DNA from 4 places in the Glutamicibacter sp. HZAU genome. Region 3 is predicted to be linked to each of the others. Evidence: riboswitches for the same ligand, from Rfam matches in the RefSeq annotation. Region 3 holds a riboswitch; each other region holds the start of a gene.

Region 1 (4,969 bases), on a different contig from region 3:
CGCAATGCCCAGCTCGCCAGCCTGTTCGAGCAGCGGCCAGAGCAGCTCGGAAGCGTACTCGTCCAGGAACAGCCAGTCTTCGTCCACCTTGAACTGCAACTGGCTGTCGCTGCGGGCCATGGAGGCGAAGCGGGTGAACCAGTGGTGCTGTGCACGCAGCAGGTTCCAGCCGTAGGTCTTGAAGCCCAGGGTGGTCCAGCGCAGCTGGCCGCGCACCCAGCGGCCTTCGGCATTGCGGACCATGGGGCGCACGCCCAAGCGGAAGCGCTTGTTGCGGGTTGGGTGCGGGATGGTCCCGGTCGGCATCCACTGCTGCTGCTGGGTGGCGTCCTTCGAATCGAAGAGCAGGAACTGCAGCGCCATCGGCACCACCGGATCGTGCTGCGAACCGAGCAGCCCGTCGGCCGGGCCCGGCTCGGACTCCTCGAACCATGAATCGATTTGCTTTGACCACACGGTGTCCGGCTTCTCTTCATGGACCGGCAGCGGGCGAGGCTGGGAGGCGATCTTATTGGAGGTAATGGCCAAAGCCGCGATATGAGAGCAGATGCCTGGCGCGTCGCAGGTGCACTCGCAGGATTCGATCTTCCACTCGCCACCCTCCAAGTGGACCTGGATCATTGGAGAGAATTCTTCGCCGGAATCGGTGACTGTGCCCTCGATCTGCCCGGTGTTCTCATCGAATTCCACGTCAACCACGGAATTTGCTTCTGCGGCCAGGTTCTTTCCATAGAAGAAAGGAACGTTGCCCAGAAAAGCCAGTAAATGGCGGGCGTCAATGGTTGGTGGAACAGATTCAGTCATCCTCTCATCGTTTCACGTTCCGGGCCGTCGCGAAAGTTGAAGGGCCCTTCTGTGAATAATCACTATCCATGACGTAGCGTTGACGCATGTCCCACGTGTGGCCCTATCTTCCAGCCCGAGCAGTGAACATCACCTCGCTCGTCGAATTCGACCGTCTTGCCGCCGAGGCGCTGGTTTCCCACCATGCCCACGGAAAAGGCTGGCGCGTGCACCGCGTGGATCTGCGCGAGCGGGATACCGTGCTGAAATCGCTGGATCTTTCCGAAGCGCTGTTCATCGATTGCCAGTTTTCCGCCCAAGGCCAGCAGATCGTGCAGGCGACGGGCGGGCTGTGCATGAGCTCGGGGGCGCAGCTGCCGTTCGAGACCGGCGCCCGCGGCTTGTACACGGCAGAAGAGCTGTACTCGGGGATCTGGACGCAGACCTACCAGCAGGTGCCCGATGCCAAAATATACGCGTACTCCCAGCAGCATGCGGCGGCGAATGCCGACAGCGATCACAGTGCGCTGGCCAGGACCCTGCACGATCACCACATTGGCCAGGCGCTGGTCTCGGAGGTGTATGAGGGTACGTTCAAGGACACCCCGATCATCGGGGTGATGGGCGGGCATGCGATGAACCGGGGCACCACGCAGTACGCGCAGGCCTTGGAGCTCGGGCGCATGATTACCCGGGCCGGCTACGCGGTGGCCACCGGGGGAGGGCCAGGAGCCATGGAAGCGGCCAATGCCGGTGCATGGCTGGCCGACTACGGGGCAGACGACATAGCGGCGGCCATGCAGATGCTCGCCGAAGCGCCAGATGCGATCCACCAGCGCACCGGCTGGGCGAGAACCGCCCTGATGGTGAAGGAGCGTTTCCCCAGCCATCGGCAGTCGCTGGGCGTGCCGACCTGGTTTTACGGCCATGAGCCGCCGAACCTGTTTGCCACCCGGATCGCCAAGTTCTTCACCAATTCCATTCGCGAGGCGATCCTGCTGGAGCAGTCCAACGGCGGGCTGGTCGTGCTGCCCGGCGCTGCCGGCACGGTCCAGGAAATCTTCCAGGATGCCTGCGAGAACTACTACGCCACCGGTGCCCGCGTGGTGCCGATGGTGCTGGTCGGCCGCGACTACTGGAGCCGGGATCTGCCCGCGTGGCCGCTGCTCCAGGCACTGGCCAAGGAACGCGTGATGGAGCAGAAGATCGCCCTGGTGGACACCGCCGAGGAAGCGCTGGCGTTCATCCAGTCCATGGAAACCCTGCGCCGTCGGACCCGGCCGGCAAAGGACATCTAGTCCGGGGCATCGAAAATGCCGGGACAGCCGAAGCTGTCCCGGCATTTTCGATGCCAAGCGGAGTATTAGCTGACGCTGACGTCGAAGATCAGGCCCAGGCAGTAGGTGACGGCCGCCGCGCCCCAGCCGATGGCCAGCTGGCGCAAGCCGCGCTTGAATGGGGAGGCTCCGGAGAGCAGGCCCACGATGCCGCCGGTGATCATCAGGGCGATGCCCACCAGCACCACCGACACGATGATCGCGGCCAGCCCGGAGAGGCCGAAGATGTATGGCAGGATCGGCACCACCGCGCCGGAAGCGAAGAGCAGGAATGAGGTGGTGGCCGCCCCGGTGGCCGAGCCCAGCTCCTGGTGCTCCTTCTCGAGCTCCTCGCTGCGGCCTTCCGGGTTCAGCGAGAAATCAGGGTTGCAGTCGCAGGTGAACAGGCCCATGCGTTCGGCGGCCCGGTGCTCGGCGTCTTCGTCGCTCATGCCGCGGGCCTTGTAGATCAGCACCAGCTCGTTGGCGTCCAGATCCAGGTTCGGGGCTGCGGTCAGCGTGACCTGGGTGGGCCGCGAGGCGGTCAGCAGCTCGCGCTGGGAACGCACCGAAACGTATTCGCCGGCCGCCATGGACAGCGCTCCGGCCAGCAAGCCGGCAATGCCGGAGAACAGCACGAAGGCCGAAGAAACGCCGGTGGCGCCGATGCCCATGATCAATGCCAGGTTGGATACCAGCCCGTCGTTGGCGCCGAAGACCGCGGCGCGGAAGTTGCCCGACAGCCGTGCGCGTCCTGCCGTGGCCAGGGCCCGGACGACTTCCTCGTGGACCTGCTCGTCGGCAGCCATCTGAGCCGTGGCGTCCTTGTCATTGCGGTAGGGGGAGCTGCTCTCGGAGCGCTGGGCCATGGCCAGCACGAACACCGACCCGAAGTGCAGGGCGAGGAAGCGCAGCATGGTGCGGCGCAGCGAGGGGCGGACTTCCTTGGCATGCTCGCCGAGCAGCGTGCGCCAGTGGGATTCATGGCGTGCTTCGGCTTCGGCCAGGCCCAGCAGGATTTGCCGTTCCTGCCCGGTCTTCTTTTCCGCCAGGGCCCGGTAGATGGCGCCCTCGGCGACTTCATCGGCGAGATACTTGCGCCATCGCTGGATCTGCGCTTTGGTCGGTTCGGCGGTTGGGTGCTGTGGCATCTCGAAAAGGCTCTCCTGGAACGTGGAGTTTCCCATGGAAACCCGTGGATCGGCTCAGCTTTCCACTTTAGCCAGCGCCCCTGGACTTGGGAATTTGGCAAGGCTAAATGCATGGCGCCTGCCTGCCGGATTCCCTGCTTCCGGCACCACCAGCAGCAATTCGGAGGTGTCCGGGTCGAAGGCCGGACGGCGGGAGCAGCGGGCGATGAGGTGTTCGAGCCTGAGCGGGTCCGCAACGTAGCGGGTGCACCAGCGGCCCTCGGCGGTGAACTGCACGTGGCCGGTCTGGCGGTCGATGATGGGAAGAATCGGGATGGCCATGGATATCAACTCTCTGGCGAGCTCTTGCCCGTGCACCAATTGATGCGCGGACCGCTTCCTCATCCGAACCACCCATGAACTTGGGGTTGGTGCGCGGCCAGTCGGAGCTTGGCGCCGCGTCTCGTGAAGCAACAATTCTGAGCGTACCGCCGCATGCGGCGCCAGATGAAGCCGTACTGCGTAATATGACTTCCGGTCAGCTCTCCGGGGCCAGGGAATCGGCCAGCCGCTGCAGCTTCTGGCGGTGCTCTGCCCACTGCGCCGCGGTGTAGCCGGGCAGCAAATCCAGCGTCGCGGTCCAGCCGGCGCGGCCGTCGAGCTGCTCGCGGATGATATCCAGCTGCCCTGCATGCCGGGAGGTCTCGGCCAAGGCATGGATGAGCAGATGATCCAAGGTGGTATGCCCCGCCGGCCCCCACCACGGGACGTGCACTGCAGAATCCAGGGACAAGGCGGCGATGCCCTCGTCCGCGAAGGCGATGGCCTTGCGGTACAGGCCGATCAGCTGCTTCCCGTCCATCTTGGCGGGCGGAAGGAAATCAGCGTCGGGATCATGCGGGGAGATGAACTCGCGGACATAGGGGTCGTTGGCCTCGCGCTGCAGGCAGGTGCCGAAATACTCGTATTCGTTGATCACCAGATGGTGCAGCACGCCCAGGATGTGGGTGCCGGTAGGGGTGAGCGGGGTGCGGGCCAGCTGCTCGGCCAGGCCCTCGGCCTTGAAGATCGCATTCTCGCGCGCCTCGTTCAGGTACCCGCAGAGCTTGTCCTTGGTGCTGTCCATGGACAGAGTCTAGTGACCGCGGCCGGCGCGCGGTAGGGGACACCGCGTGTTTACCATTGGTAAACTTGCCCCGCAGGCGGTGAAGCCGCCGCGGATGCCGCTGCCGGACACGACGTTGATGGAGCCAAACGATGAAAACCTTGCCAGTTGAACCAACCGGTGCTGCGATCAACATCGGTGCGCGGCTGCGCGGGGTGCGGCAGACCCAGCGCATGACCATTGACCAGGTCGCAGAGCTCTCCGGGCTGACCAAGGGCTTTCTCTCGCGTGTGGAACGCGACCTGACCAGCCCCTCGGTGGCGACGCTGCTGCGCCTGTGCGAGGTGCTGGGCATCGAGGTCGGCACGCTTTTCGAAGTCCCGGAAACGAAACTGGTGCGCCTGGACCAGGCTCCGCGGGTTTCACTGGGCGGCGACGGGATCACCGAGCAGCTGGTGACCCCGCGCAGCGAAAAGCGGCTGCAGATGATCCGCGCCGAGATTGCGCCGAGGGGCACCGGCGAAGCGGAACTGTATTCGATGGATTGCGAGCTGGAAGTGCTGCACGTGATCGCCGGAGAATTCATCCTGATCCTGCCCGACCAGCGGTTGGAGCTTCAGGCGGGCGACACCGTA
Region 2 (4,969 bases), on a different contig from region 3:
GTGCTGCGCCCGGGCGGCGATCCAGACAAGATTGCCGACATCCTAGACGACGCGGTAGCCAAGCTCACCGCAACCGGTGCCACGCTCCTGCTCTTCAACGGACCCGATATCCGCGATACCCCGGTCCTTGGAAGCATCCGCGGCAAGGTGGCGATCTACAACGAGAACGTGCGCACCGTCGCCGCCCGGCATGACGCCATCGTTGCCGACATGTGGGCGTTGCAGGAATTGCACCAGTCCCAGATGTGGGCGCCTGACCGCCTGCACTTCTCCCCCATCGGCCACCAGCGCATTGCCGCCATGGCACTGGACTCGCTGAACGTCCCGCATCAGCTGGATACCGACATCGTTCCGGTCGTGGATGAGCGCAGCTGGCGCGAAGCACGCAAGGAGGATCTGCAGTGGGCCCGCGAGCATCTGGCGCCCTGGGTGCTGCGCCGCCTGCGCCACCAGTCCTCCGGCGACGGCATCACCCCGAAACGGCCTTCGGCTACGCCGTTCGCAGATGCCAAGCCCAACGACTCGCTCGGTGCCGGAGACAGCGCCAAATAGCAAGAAAGACTGAAGCGGTTCCGCCGATTACTGGCGGAACCGCTTCAGGCTTTAAAGACTTGCCAAACTTTGTCCAGATCCTAGTCTCCGAAGACCAAGGTCCGAAGCACCCCATCCAGCTGCGTCGCATCGGTCAAGAACCCATCATGGCCAATGGGCGAATCGATGTAGTGCACCGGCTTCGGCCTGGCCAGCGACGAGGCCAGCTTCACCGACTGCTCGGGGAAGTACAAGCGGTCGGTGGTAACCGCGGCAACCACCACGTTGACCTTCTCCAGGCGCGCCAGGGCTGCCTCCAGGGATTCATGGCCACGGGCAACATCGTGGCTCATCAGCGCCTCGGTGAGCACCAGATAGCTGTTGGCATCGAAGCGATTCACCAGCTTGCTGGCCTGATGGTCGAGGTAGCTTTCCACCTGGTAGCGCCCGCGCGGCCCGTCCAGCTGGCCCGTCGGCTTCTCGCCATCTTGCGGATTGCGCGAGAAACGGGTTTCCAGCTCGGCCTCGGAACGGTAGGTGATGTGGGCCAGGCGGCGAGCCAGGCCGAGACCGGCATCAGGACGGGAATCGTTGCCGTAGTAATCGCCATTGCAGAAGTGCGGATCCAAGCGGATGGATTGGGTTTGCACCTGCGCAAAGGCAATTTGCTCGGCAGTCGCCTGGGCACTAGAGGCCATCACGACCAGGTTCTTGACCTGCTCGGGGAACTCGACAGCGTATTCCAGCGCGCGGGCACCGCCCATCGAGCCGCCGATGACCGCATGCCAGGAATCGATTCCCAGCTGCTTGGCCAGCCGCGCTTCGAGGCGCACCGAGTCCTTGATGGTGACGAAAGGGAATCTGGAGCCGTAAGGCAGGCCCTGCTCGTCCAAGGACGAGGGGCCGGTGGATCCATTGCAACCACCCACCATGTTGATGGACACGACAAAGTACTCATTGGTGTCAACCGTGGCGCCGGGGCCAACGAAGCCTTCCCACCAGCCGGCGCTGTGCGAATCGCCTTGCGCGACGTGGGCGTCACCGGTGAGTGCATGCATCACCAGCACCGCGTTGGAGCCATCAGCTGCTAGCTTCCCCCACGTCTCGTAGGCCAGCACCACGTCGGGAAGGTATCCACCGAATTCAAAGTGGTACTCCCCCACGGAACTACGGCGCAAAATGCCGTCTTGTCCGCCAGCGAGCTCTTCGGCGCGCAGAGTATCTTCAGTAGTCACAATGGATGGCATGCCTAGAGGGTTTCCTGCAATTCCTTGTTTTCAAGGGCCGCAACAGCTTCGAAGCCCAGCTCAAGATCGGCCAGGATGTCCTTGATGTTTTCCAGCCCGACGCTCAGCCGCACCAGTCCCGGGCTCACACCGGCGGCAATCTGCTCCGCTTCGGAGAGCTGGGCGTGGGTGGTGGAGGCCGGATGGATGACCAGCGAGCGCACGTCGCCGATGTTCGCGACGTTGGAGTGCAAGACCAGTGCGTCCACGAAAGCCTGTCCGGCTTCCGCGCCGCCCTCCAGCTCGAAGGCGATGATCGAGCCAGCACCGTGATCGCTGTACTTCTGCGCGCGCTCATGCCACGGAGAGGACTGCAGGCCGGCGTAGGCGACCTTCTGCACTTCCTCGCGGGCTTCGAGCCAGTTGGCAACTTCCACTGCGTTCTGGCCGTGGCGCTCAATGCGCAGCGACAGGGTTTCCAGACCCTGGGCGATCAAGAACGCGTTGAACGGCGCCACTGATGAACCCAGATCGCGCAGCAGCTGCACGCGTGCCTTGAGGATGTAGGCCAGATTCGCGCCGAGGATGCCGTTGACGCCCAGGTCGCGGGCGAAGACCAGGCCGTTGTAGGACTCGTCCGGGGTGTTGAATCCCGGGAAGCGTTCGGCGTCCTTGGCGAAGTCGAAGTTGCCCGAGTCCACGATGACCCCGGCGATGGCATTGCCGTGGCCGCCAAGGAACTTGGTGGCCGAATGGATCACGATATCGGCGCCCCACTCGATAGGGCGGATCAGGTATGGCGTGGCCAGGGTGTTGTCCACCAGCAGCGGCACGCCGGCTTCGTGGGCGATCTCCGAGATGCCCTCGATATCCAGCACGTCCTGCCGAGGATTGGAGATGCTTTCGCCGAAGAAGGCCTTGGTGTTCGGGCGCACCGCGGCACGCCATTCGTCCAGGTTGTCCGGGTCGGAGACGAAGCTGACTTCGATGCCCAAGCGCTTGAGCGTGTGCTTGAGCAGGTTCTGGGTTCCGCCGTACAGGCTCGGGCTGGCTACCAGATGGTCGCCGGCTTCGGCCAGGTTCAGGATGGCGAAGGTGGTGGCTGCCTGTCCCGAGGACAGCAGCAGCGCGCCAACGCCGCCTTCCAGATCAGCGATGCGGGTTTCCACGGCGTCGGTGGTCGGGTTGCCGATACGGGTGTAGATCGGTTCCAGTTCCTGCAACGCGAAACGGGCAGCGGCACTCTCGGCGCTCGGGAAGACAAAGGAAGTGGTTTGGAAAATCGGGAGAGCTCGCGCTCCGGTCGTCGGATCCGGGGTCTGGCCGGAATGGATCTGACGGGTTTCAAATGACCAGTTGTTGCTCATGGTTTCCTCCAAATAGCGTTTCATGACTATGGGGGTACGCCGCTGAAAAGACACCGACAGGAAGCACCGTATCGAAACGACTTCCAGGGGGTAACCCGCGCTTGTCCTTGATGCCTTGTGCATTCAAGGGCCAGGTCTTCACCCGGGGCACCCCACCGCGGTTGGAGGGTTGCCGCCCAGTAAGCCGGGGCTTGTTACTGAGACTCATGACCTGCTATCAGTTTGCCCGAAAACCGAAGATCTTTGCAACGCAGTGGACCGGCATTGGACTCAATCGGTCATATTTCGCGAATTCCGCAGATTTTCCGCAGAGTATTCGATAACATCAGCGCACTTAGGGGAGCCTAAGTAGAGACTCGCATCACATGTTGCCATGATGGGCACATGATGAGGCTAGATCACGTAAGTTATGCTTGCGGCCCAGACGGGCTGCTGCCAACCGCTGAAAGAATCTCCGAGTCCCTGGGACTGGAATTCGTCAAGGGCGGCGTGCATCCACGATTCGGAACACGCAATGTCATCTTCCCGCTCAAGCATGGCCAGTACCTGGAAGTGGTTGAAGTCCTGAACCACCCGGCCAGCGACAAGGCTCCCTTCGGCCAGGCCGTGCGCGCCCGCTCGGAGCTCGGCGGCGGATGGATGGGATGGTGCGTCTCGGTGGAGGATCTATCCAGTGCCGAAGACCGCTTGGGCCGCAAGTCCGTGCCGGGGAACCGCAAGTTCCCGGATGGCCGCGAACTTACCTGGCAGCAAATCGGCATCAAGGGCCTGATCGCTGATCCGCAGGTCCCGTACCTGATTTCCTGGGATGAAGACTCCGAGCCGTTGCATCCGTCCAAGGCGCTGGAGCCTGTCGGCGAGATCAGCCAGATCTCCATCGCCGGCTCACGCGATCGGGTGCTGGATTGGCTGGGCCAGCCGCAGAACGTCAATTTGGGCGCCGTCACCATGCAATATGAAGCGCCGAATGGCACTCCGGGCATCATGTCGGTAACCTTTGAAACCGAGTCCGGCACCGTGGTGCTGTAGGAAACTCGGAAACGAACGCAGGTAGGCGGGGACAATGGCGTCCCCACCTACCTTTTTCGTTAATGGCGTTTCAGTCGCTGGCGCAGGCCTTCGGGCACTACTGGCCGATTCCGATGGCAGGCCCAATCAGCGCGTAGCCGACGAAGCCGATAGCATCGAGCAGGAAGTGCGCGATGACCAGCGGCATCACCCGGCCGTACTTCTGGTACACCCAGCCGAAGACGATGCCCATGAGCATATTGCCGATCATCGGCCCCACGCCCTGGTAGAGGTGGTAGCTGCCGCGGAGCACTGCAGAACCGATAATGGTGCTCCACAATCCCAGCTTCAGCTTCTTGGCATAGGTGAACAGGAAGCCGAGCATCAGCACTTCTTCGAGCACTGCATGGCGTACAGCCGACAGCAGCAGCACGGGGACGCTCCACCAATAATCACCGAGATTGGCTGCTGACAGTGCTGTGGTGACGCCCAGTGCCCGTCCGGCAGCATAGACGCCCAGCGTCCCCACGCCCATGGCCAGGAACAGCCCCGCCCCGAGCATCGTGTCCTTGCCCGGACGTCGCATGTCGAAGCCGATGTCACGGATGGTTCGGCCGGTCGTGCGCTTCATCAGGTAGAGTGCCAGCACCACGGGTACCAGCGCGAAGATAATGTCCAGAAGCTGGTAGGTGAAATCAAAGAACTCGCGTGTGCTCAGCGGGTTGTTCAGCGATGTCGTCTGATCACGCAACGGTGCCCTGGTGACTTTATCCGCAAAGCTCAGCAGCGAGTAGACCGCGCTCTGCCCCAAGGACAGGGCGAGAACCAAAATGATCT
Region 3 (4,969 bases):
GAAGTCCAGCGCGAAGGTCGACTTGCCGACGGCGGGACGGGCAGCGATGATGATCATCTGGCCGCCCTTCAGGCCCTGGGTCAGCTCGTCGAATTCGTAGAAGCCGGTGGGCACGCCGGTGATGCCGTCGCCCGCGTTGGCCGCGTTCTCGATCTCGTCGACGGTGTCTTCGATGATGTCCGAGAGGCGCACGTAGTCCTCGCTGCTGCGGTTCTCGGCAACCTTGTACACCTCGGCCTGGGCTTCGTTGACGATTGCGTCGACCTCGCCATCCGGCGAGTAGCCCATCTGGACGATGCGCGTACCGGCGTCAACCAGCCGGCGCAGCACTGCGCGTTCGCGCACTATTTCTGCGTAGTACCCGGCATTCGCCGCAGTGGGAACCTGCTGGATGAGGTTGTGCAGGTAGGCAGCGCCACCCACGCGCGAGATTTCGCCGCGCTTGGTCAGCAAGTCGGCTACGGTGACCGCATCGGCTGGCTCGCCGCGGCCGTAGAGGTCAACGATTGCCTCGTAGATGGATTCGTGGGAGGGACGGTAGAAGTCGGTGCCGCGGATGGATTCAACGACGTCGGCAATCGCATCCTTGGAAAGCATCATGCCGCCGAGCACCGACATTTCGGCCTCGATATCCTGTGGCGGCTTGCGCCCTGCGTCGGATTCCCGTCCTTCGTAAACCGGCTCAGCACTCATTGCAGACACTTCCATCCCCTATTGACCCGCTGGGAAAATTCTCCTTGCCCTCATGGCAACGCTTCATCATGTCAGTCGATACGGACATTTAGCTGTAAAGCGCCTGTGGATATTTCTCTCCCGAAGCCAACACTAGGGCTGTTATTAACAGGCGTAAACCTCATTATCCACAGAATATGTGGATAACACACCGCTACCTGTGGACTCCCCTGTTCACAGTCTGGGGAGAACCCTGTGGATTACCCCACTCTACACACCGGTAACATCGATTGACTAGGCTGTTTGTATTTTCACACTTGTGGAAAGAAAGTTAATTCATTGAAGGTCACGTCAACCACATCGAAGTTATCAACACCCATAATCGCCCAGTTTCCGGGGTTTTCGCTCCTTTGTTCACATTTCCCCATACTTCATCCACAGTTTTGTGGATAACACTGTGGATACTGTTGATTTTGCAAAACCCTTAGTCACCACGGATTAATGTTCGCTATCAAGGCTCCGAGCCCGAAGTAGTTCACAACCGACAAGAATTTCACCGCTCAGGGCCGTGGATAACTTGATGTCGCCGAGGTGGCGTTGCGTGAATTTGAAGCCGTAACTGGGCTCTTGGCCCACTGCCACCGATTTACCTCGGCAATCAGCTGCAGTGGAAGTGCAATTACACGTCGAACTTGCCCGCAGTGCATGGGCTGCATGTAGTCCAGGGTTGCTGCCGGGGTGCCCGGAGATCAACAGGCATCGCGCCTAATTTTCCGATTGGCACAGGGATCAAGTGATTCCGCAGGCCTCGAAATCAAAAAAGCTTCGGCCAGATCGATATGTTGATCTGGCCGAAGCTTTGGAAGTTCAGAAGAGCTTAGACGAGCTCGGGAACCGGCAGTGAATGGAAGCGCGAATCGTGGAAGATCTGCGGCGAGTGCTTCGAGATGCGGTGCCCGTGGACTTCCATCAAGATCACCCAGTGATCCCCCGCTTCGACCTCGTTGTAAATCGAGGTTTCCAGCCACAGCGTGGAGTCGTTAATGAACAGTGCGCCCTGTTCCGAGGAATAGGTGTCGATCCCGCGGAATCGGTCGCCGTTCTTCGACGCGATCTGAGCGCATACTCCTTCATTGCGTTCGCTGAGCACCGAAACGCCGATGCGGCCAGCGTTGCGCAGCTTTGGCCACGTATTCGAGGATTTCTGCACGGCGAACATCACCAGTGCTGGCTCGAGGGAAACACCCACGGTAAATGACGAAGCCACAATGCCGGTTTTCTCGCCATCCAGTTCTGCACAGAGGGCGGCTACGCCTGACGGATGCTGAGCGAAAACCTTGCGCAGGGTCAACGGGTCAAGTTCAAGATTCAATGACATGGCTCGATTCCTTCGGGTCTTGCCCACCGCGCAATAATCCGCACGCCGGAGCTTCTTGATTCTCGAAGCCGCCAGCGTTGGAGTTCCGCGCCGTGTGCGGTACTTGTTCCAGCACGTTTTTGCGTGGAACCGAATCCTCACCTGGAGCACCCCACTACCGTTGAGAGGGTTGCCGATCAGCAAGCCAGGGCTTATAGCTGATGCTCTTGATTCTGTTTAAAACGATATGGCTCATGTCGAACACGCGTCAAACATTTTGCTTCGCAAATCGCAATATTCAACGAAACGTTCGATCCAATGCCTTGAAATGAACCTTTTAGCAGTCTTTTATTCGCCACATCCACCTTGCCCGAGACCTTCGACGCAACTTTCATTACGGACCTTCTCCGGTCACGTTGCAGCGGAAGACCCGGCTCTACCCGTGGAACCGGAGGCCTGTCGCGAATTCACTACCGCTCACCGAAATGAAACTTGGTTTCTCCGCATGACGCTGAGGTTCATGACACTATTGATCATGGAGTGCGTTGAGTCACACTCCTGCTTATTGTTCTCCGTAACCATCGCTGACGATTGAGGAATAGCCACACCATGGTAGAGATTCAGGCAAACCATTCAGAACTGACCCCGCTGCGTTTCCTTGAGCGCACAACCGAGGCCTATCCGAAGAAGACCGCCGTCATCCATGGAACTCGCAGCTACACCTACGCGGAACTCGAAGCACGCGTGCACCGCTTTGCCCAGGCGCTGAAGGCGCGTATTGAGCCGGGCGACCGCGTGGCCGTGCTGGCACCGAATACTCCCGAAATGCTCATGGCGCATTACGCCGTGCCGCTGGCTGGCGGCGTCCTCATTGCCCTGAATACCCGCCTTTCGGACCACGAGCTGCAGTACATCATTGATCATTCGGCTGCCAAGCTGATGCTTGCCGACACCGAGCTGCTGGAGAATACGAAGACCCTGCGCCGGGAGAACCCGACGCTGGAGGCGCTCATCGAAATCACCGATGACCAGTACTCCGGACCGCGTCCCGAAGTGCAAGTGGACGCCACCTTGGACGAGCTGCTGGCGGAAGCCTCGGATGAGAAGCTTCCCTATGCCATAGCCGACGAGCGGGCGCCGATCACCCTCAACTACACGTCGGGCACCACCGGCAAGCCGAAGGGCGTGCTCTACTCGCACCGCGGCAGCTACCTGAATTCCTTGGGCGAAGCACACCACCAGGGCTTCACCGCCAAGACCCGCTACCTGTGGACCCTGCCGATGTTCCACTGCAATGGATGGTGCACTCCCTGGGCCGTCACCGCAGCAGGAGGAACCCACCTGTGCCTGCGCGGCGTGCGCGAGGATGCCGTCTGGGACGCCATCGAGAATCTGGGGACCACGCACCTGTGCGGCGCCCCGACCGTTTGCTCCATCATCGCCGACTCCACCCGCGCCCACCAGCTTGATGCGCCATTGCGGATCACCACCGCTGGCGCTCCGCCATCCCCGGCCATCATCTCCAAGCTGCAGAATCTGGGCATCGAAGTAGTCCACGTGTACGGCCTGACCGAAGTCTATGGGCCGTACACGGTGTGCGAATACCAGGATGAGTGGGATGAGCTCGATGGGCCGGCCCGGGCAGCGAAGCTCGCCCGCCAGGGCGTTGGCATGATCACCGCCGAGTCCGCGCGCATTGTCGACGAGAACATGGACGATGTCCCGGCGGACGGGCAGACCATGGGCGAAATCGTGCTGCGCGGCAATAACGTCATGATCGGCTACTACCGCGACGAAGCCGCCACCGCCCAAGCTTTCCATGGCGGCTGGTTCCACACCGGCGACCTCGGCGTCATGCACCCGGACGGCTACATCCAGGTGCGCGACCGGGCCAAGGACATCATCATTTCCGGCGGCGAGAACATCTCCACCATCGAGGTGGAACAGGCCCTCGCATCGCACCCAGAAGTGCTGGACCTTGCAGTCATCGGCGTCGCCGACGAGAAATGGGGCGAGCGCCCGGTGGCTTATGTCATCCGCGCCAGCGGATCCACCCTGGATGCCGAAACCCTGATTGGCTTCGCCCGCGAAAAGCTCGCCGGATTCAAGGTGCCGCGCACCATCGTCTTCCCGCAGGATCTGCCGCGCACTTCCACTGGTAAGGTGCAGAAGAATGTTCTGCGCGCCCAGGCGCTCGAAGACAGCACGACGAAATAGCCCGAGGATCACTAATTGGATAAGCCAGCACCACGGATTCCCGACAAGACCAGCCGATTCAGCGCAAGCATCGGATTGGAATTCGATGAAATCACTGCCACTGAAGTACGTGCCCACGCGCAATTGGACGAGAACCACCACACTCCGTGGGGCGTGGTCCATGGCGGCGTGTACGCCTCGATGATCGAGAGCGCAGGGTCGGTCGGCGCCAGCTATGCGGTGGCAGAACGCGGGCAATTCGCCGTCGGCGTGCACAACGCGACCGACTTCCTGCGCCCATCCACCGGGGCTCGGGTCCAGGTGGTCGCCACTGCGCTGTTCCAAGGTCGCACCCAGCAGCTCTGGGAGGTCATCATCACCGATGAAGCCACCGGCAAGCAGCTCTCCCGTGGCCAACTGCGAACCCAGAATGTGGACTTGCCCAAGGAATGACGTCAAGCAGAAGATTCATAAGATGCGCATCATGGCCAGCACAGTGAGCGTGCATTTCATGTAGTGCGCCCGTAATCCACAGATGCAGTACTGTCAAAGGCGGGAAGAAGGTGCGCAATTGAAGGTCTCCGCAAATATACTCGTCGGCAAATGTCCGCTATGGACTTGGGTAATGATGGGATTGGCGCTTGCTTCTGCCCTGGCCCTCATTGACTGGGCAGACACGGGGACGGCAAAACCACTCTGGATGTTCCTCCTGCCCACTGCCTTTGGCTTATTGGGAGGCATCGT
Region 4 (4,969 bases), 230 kb from region 3:
TCCAGGTTCCGGTAAACCAGCTGCGCGCCGTCTTCTTCGGCGGCTGCCATGATTGGATCCAGTCCGCTCCAGGCATCGACCGAACCGTTGACCAGTGCGGTGCGGCCATCGGCATGCTGCAGGTTCTGCAGCTTGATGTCGTCTTCGCTCAGTCCCGCGGTGTCCAGAGCCTGGAGCAGGAAGAAGTATGGATCGGTGCCCTTGGTGGCGGCCACGGTCTTCCCTGCCAGGTCTTCAACGGATTCGATCTTTGAATCCTTGTCCACTACCAGGGCTGCCCATTCCGGCTGGGAGTACAGGGCGACGGTCTTGATTGGTGCACCGTTGGAACGGTTCAGCAACGCTGCGGAACCGGCGGTGGAACCGACGTCAATCGCACCGGCGCGAAGCGCCTCATTGGCCTTGTTGGAACCTGCGGACTGGATCCACTCGACGTCAACGCCCTGTTCCTTGGCGGCCGCATCCAGCCACCCCTTTTCCTTGAGCACCAGGCTCAGCGGGTTGTACGTGGCAAAGTCGATGGACAAGGTCTGATCACCGGAGTCGGCAGTAGCGTTTTCGCCAGCGCAGCCGGTCAGGGCAACTGCGCCCATGAGCAAAGCGGCGGCGGACAGAGCGGTGCGGCGGGAGAAGCGGTTCAAGAGCATGGAGAATCCTAGAATTATGCGTGCAAGCGGATGGACGATAGGGCAAAGAGCAAGGATCGCCGAGGATCCAATGCGTTCCCTGGATTAATGGTTGGTTGGGTCGACGCCGAGCAGGCGCAGCAGGTGCAGGCGATCGGCAACGAACTTCTCGTCCGTGTGCCGGCGCGGTTGCCCGGCGGAGATCGCTAGGTCTTCGATGACACCAGCCGCGCCGTTCCCGGTGCTGCGTCCCAAGACGATAACGCGGTCAGCCAAGGTCAAAGCCTCGTCCACGTCATGGGTCACCATGAGTACCGTGGTGGGGAATGATGCGTGAATTGAGAGCAGCAAATCCTGCATCTTCAGGCGGGTCAGGGCATCGAGTGCGCCGAAGGGCTCATCGAGAAGCAATACGCCCGGGCGGCGGGCCAGCGCGCGAGCCAGCGAAACACGCTGGGCCATGCCGCCGGAAATCTCCCGCGGGCGCAGGCTGGCTGCATGGCTCAGCCCGGTCAGCTCGATCAGCTCATCAATCAGCGCGTCGCCAGAGGCCTTCTCGGTTCCTGGGGCCAGACCCAGCGCAATGTTCTCGCGCACCGATCGCCACGGCAGCAGCCGTGGTTCCTGGAAAGCAACGGCGCATAGCTCGTTGATGCCGTTGACCTCGTGGGTGCCTGTGCGGATGTCACCGGTGGAGGGGTGGTCCAACCCGGAGACCGAACGCAGCAGCGTGGATTTTCCGCAGCCGCTGGCGCCTAGGATCGCGAGGACTTGGCCGGCTGGAATGTGCAAGTTGATGTCGGCCAGCACGGTGCGGCTTTCCTTCTTTGTGGTGAAGGTCCGCGACACGTTGCTGAATTGGACGTCCAGTGCGGTTGAGGTGGTTGAAGTTGCCTCGGGCGCTGCAATGGTAAGAGCCATATCAATCTCCATCGGTCCTGGCGGTAGCACCGGCCTGCGGAGCCAGAGCTCCGAAGGTGGTTGCTGCGGCGTCAAAGAGCCAGATCTCTCGGCCGCTCGGGATGGTTACCCCTCTATTACAGCGAGTCGAACGATTTGGACGCAAATCTTGCGTAACATGAAAAAATCTTCGACACCTGCGTCACATTGCCCAGAAATTTCGTTATTTATTTTACCTAGGACCGGTTTGATCGACAGCATGCCAATCCTTGCAACTCATCTTCGATGGGACGGGGATTAGGCTGTGGGATTTGAGCATAGGCCCTTCCAAATCTGAGGCGAAATATGACTTCGCGGCTTGGAAGCGCCGGATTATTACCGTTACAAATGAATCACGACCCATCCAGAGCGGCTGAGAGATCTGGCTCCACGACGCCGCAGCAACCACCCGAAGAGCGGGACGGTGCTACTGCCAGGACCGATGGAAAGAATTGAGAACCCTGATGCCTATTGGCGAATCACCGAATGCCCCAGGGCTGGACTTCAACCAGCTCAGTGATCCTTCGCAAGCCAGCGCTCTGGAACTGGACGAGTTCGAGGAGCAGCTGCCCACGCGGCAGCTGCTGAAGATCACTCCCGGTCCCGGTGCGGATGAGCAGTACGACCGGCTGGCCGAAATCTTCCGCCCGGTCTTCGCCCAGATCGCCGCGACCGCCAAGGACCGCGACCTGAACCGCGTGCTTCCCTTCGAGCAGGTAGGCCTGCTGAACCGCGAGCGCTTCGGCGCGCTGCGCCTTCCCGTGGCCGACGGCGGCTACGGTGCGCGGCTGGTGGATGTCTTCCGCCTGCTCATCGAGCTCTCCGAGGCCGACTCCCATGTAGGCCAGCTGTGGCGCGCGCATATCGCTTTTGTCGAGAATGTGCTGGCACTGGAAGACGAGGCGCTGCGCAAGAAGTGGGTGGCCCGCATCGCCGCCGGGCAGATTGTCGGCAACGCCTACACCGAGCGCGGCGGCAACGCCCTGGGCACCTTGAATACGAAGGCCAGCTTCGTGGACGGGCGCTGGGTAGTCGACGGCGAGAAGTACTACTGCACCGGCACCATCTTTGCCGACTGGACCACTGTTGCGGTGGCCCACCCTGAGCTTGCCGGACGCCAGATCGCGGTGGTGTCCACCCAGCGCAGCGGCGTCAAGATCCTCGATGACTGGGACGGATTCGGCCAGGGCCTGACCGGAACCGGCACCACCGAATTCCATCAGGTCCCGGTGGACTGCTTCATGCCGCAGCAGCGCAATGACTCCGAAGCGGCGATCTTCCAGCTGGTGCTCATGTCCGTGCAGGCAGGCATCGCCCGCGCCGCGCTGAACGACCTGCGCAGCGCGGTGCAGGCACGCACCCGCATCTTCACCACCGGAACCGGGGTGCCGGTATACCAGGAACCCCAGGTCCTGCAGCTGGTGGGGGAGGTGTCCGCGGAATCCTTCGCCGCCGACTCGGTGGTGATCGGCGCGGTACTCGAAGTCGAAGCGGCCCTGGGCGATCCGGGACTGAACGACGAGGAACGCTACGCGGTCTGCGAGCTGGCAGCCAACCGTGCGCAAACCGTGGTGCAGCCGCTGGCCATCGGCGTAACGAGCAAGCTCTTCGACGGGCTGGGGGCCTCGTCCACGAGAAGCGGCTGCAACCTTGACCGGCACTGGCGCAATGCGCGCACCATCGCCACGCACAACCCGGCGATCTACAAGGCGCGCATCGTCGGGGACTACGAGATCAACGGCGTCCAGCCGCAGCGGCTGTCCGTCACCGGCGAAGATTCGACCCAGCGGGCCTGAGAGCCCGCGACGCAAACCAGGAACTTTCCATGAATATCGACCTAATGGGGGCAAAGGCATGAGCGAGAACAAGCGCGAGATCCTATTCAACGCATTCGACATGAACTGCGTGGTGCACCAGTCGCCAGGCCTGTGGCGCCACCCGGAGGACAAGGCCTCGACCTACAACACCCTGGGCTACTGGACGCACCTGGCCAAGGTGCTGGAGAAGGGCAAGTTCGACGGCCTGTTCCTCGCCGATGTGCTGGGCACCTACGACGTGTACAAGGGCAACAACATCACCCCGCTGACCTCCGGCGCCCAGGCGCCGGTCAACGACCCGATGATGCTGGTCTCGGCCATGGCCGCCGTGACCGAGAACCTCGGCTTCGGCGTCACCGCGGGTACCGCCTATGAGCACCCGTACGCCTTCGCCCGCCGCCTGGCCACCCTGGACCACCTGACCAACGGCCGCGTCGGCTGGAACGTGGTCACCGGGTACCTGCCATCGGCTGCCCGCAATATGGGCCAGGAAGACCAGATGGAGCACGACGAGCGCTACAACCACGCCGATGAGTACCTCGAAGTGGTCTACAAGCTGCTCGAAGGCTCGTGGGAAGACGACGCGGTGCAGAACAACAAGGAAACCGGCATCTACACCGATCCGGCCAAGGTGCACCCGATTGAGCACGAAGGCAAGTACTTCAAGGTCCCGGGCATCGCCATCACCGAGCCGTCGAAGCAGCGCACCCCGGTGATCTACCAGGCCGGCGCCTCCAAGCGCGGCACCGAATTCGCCGCGTCGAACGCCGAAGCCATCTTCGTCACCTGCCCAACCCGCGAACTGCTCAAGGAAGCTGTCACCAAGATCCGCGATGCCGCTGAAGCGGCTGGCCGCGGCCGCTACGACATCAAGGTCTTCGCCATGCAGACCATCATCACCGCCGAAACCTCGGAACTGGCCCAGGCGAAGTTCGAGGACTACCGTTCCTACGTGGATACCGAGGGCTCGCTGGCGCTGCTGTCGGGCTGGACCGGCATCGACATGTCTGTCTACGGACCGGACGATGTCATTGGCGATGACGTGAAGTCCAACGCCATCCAGTCCTCGGTGGAAACCTTTAAGAAGGCCAGCGGCGATACCGGAAAGCCATGGACCATCCGCCAGCTGGCCGAATGGATCGGCGTGGGCGGCTTCGGCCCGGTCTCCGTCGGCTCGGGTGCCGAGGTTGCCGAGAAGCTCATCGACTGGGTGGAATACACCGACGTGGACGGCTTCAACCTCGCCTATGCTGTCACCCCTGGCACCTTCGAGGACATCGTCGAGTACGTGGTTCCCGAGCTGCAGGCCCGCGGGGTCTACAAGACCGAGTACACCGAGGGCACGTTGCGCAACAAGCTGTTCGGCGCCGGCGACCGGGTGAAGGACACCCACCGTGCAGCCAAGTACAAGATCGTCAACCGGATGGCCGCGCAGGCCTGAGCATCCGGCTAGATAGCGCAATCGGCGGCGGCCTGCGGCAACTTCGCAAGAATGTTGCCGCAGGCCGCCGTTTTCACTGCGTGCCTACTTGATCGGCTCCAGCACCATGGCCGAACCGCCGCCGCGCCTGGTGGGCTCGGCCGCTG

Evidence for each region. A riboswitch is a leader RNA that binds a small molecule or an ion and turns the genes downstream of it on or off. The one in region 3 is predicted to bind S-adenosylmethionine.
Region 1: linked by a shared signal. The riboswitch ahead of EKH49_RS14590 (hypothetical protein) and the one ahead of EKH49_RS11205 (flavin reductase family protein) in region 3 are both predicted to bind S-adenosylmethionine.
Region 2: linked by a shared signal. The riboswitch ahead of EKH49_RS03715 (bifunctional o-acetylhomoserine/o-acetylserine sulfhydrylase) and the one ahead of EKH49_RS11205 (flavin reductase family protein) in region 3 are both predicted to bind S-adenosylmethionine.
Region 4: linked by a shared signal. The riboswitch ahead of EKH49_RS10075 (acyl-CoA dehydrogenase family protein) and the one ahead of EKH49_RS11205 (flavin reductase family protein) in region 3 are both predicted to bind S-adenosylmethionine.

The regions. Positions count from the first base shown of each region.
Region 1 is NZ_SCKZ01000010.1:22,929-27,897, forward strand. It holds gene EKH49_RS14575 (DEAD/DEAH box helicase) at 1-804, opposite strand, end outside; gene EKH49_RS14580 (LOG family protein) at 891-2,081, shown strand; gene EKH49_RS14585 (VIT1/CCC1 transporter family protein) at 2,147-3,250, opposite strand; gene EKH49_RS14590 (hypothetical protein) at 3,305-3,571, opposite strand; SAM riboswitch class IV at 3,587-3,700, opposite strand; gene EKH49_RS14595 (DinB family protein) at 3,768-4,355, opposite strand; gene EKH49_RS14600 (cupin domain-containing protein) at 4,487-4,969, shown strand, end outside.
Region 2 is NZ_SCKZ01000002.1:245,828-250,796, reverse strand. It holds gene EKH49_RS03725 (SGNH/GDSL hydrolase family protein) at 1-552, shown strand, start outside; gene metX (homoserine O-acetyltransferase MetX) at 633-1,778, opposite strand; gene EKH49_RS03715 (bifunctional o-acetylhomoserine/o-acetylserine sulfhydrylase) at 1,781-3,124, opposite strand; SAM riboswitch class IV at 3,217-3,336, opposite strand; gene EKH49_RS03710 (VOC family protein) at 3,509-4,153, shown strand; gene EKH49_RS03705 (CPBP family intramembrane glutamic endopeptidase) at 4,251-4,969, opposite strand, start outside.
Region 3 is NZ_SCKZ01000006.1:304,787-309,755, reverse strand. It holds gene dnaB (replicative DNA helicase) at 1-693, opposite strand, end outside; gene EKH49_RS11205 (flavin reductase family protein) at 1,550-2,050, opposite strand; SAM riboswitch class IV at 2,145-2,262, opposite strand; gene EKH49_RS11200 (long-chain-fatty-acid--CoA ligase) at 2,639-4,246, shown strand; gene EKH49_RS11195 (PaaI family thioesterase) at 4,262-4,678, shown strand.
Region 4 is NZ_SCKZ01000006.1:75,770-80,738, reverse strand. It holds gene EKH49_RS10085 (aliphatic sulfonate ABC transporter substrate-binding protein) at 1-647, opposite strand, end outside; gene EKH49_RS10080 (ABC transporter ATP-binding protein) at 732-1,547, opposite strand; SAM riboswitch class I at 1,553-1,655, opposite strand; SAM riboswitch class I at 1,923-2,014, shown strand; gene EKH49_RS10075 (acyl-CoA dehydrogenase family protein) at 2,030-3,361, shown strand; gene EKH49_RS10070 (LLM class flavin-dependent oxidoreductase) at 3,420-4,823, shown strand; gene ggt (gamma-glutamyltransferase) at 4,908-4,969, opposite strand, start outside.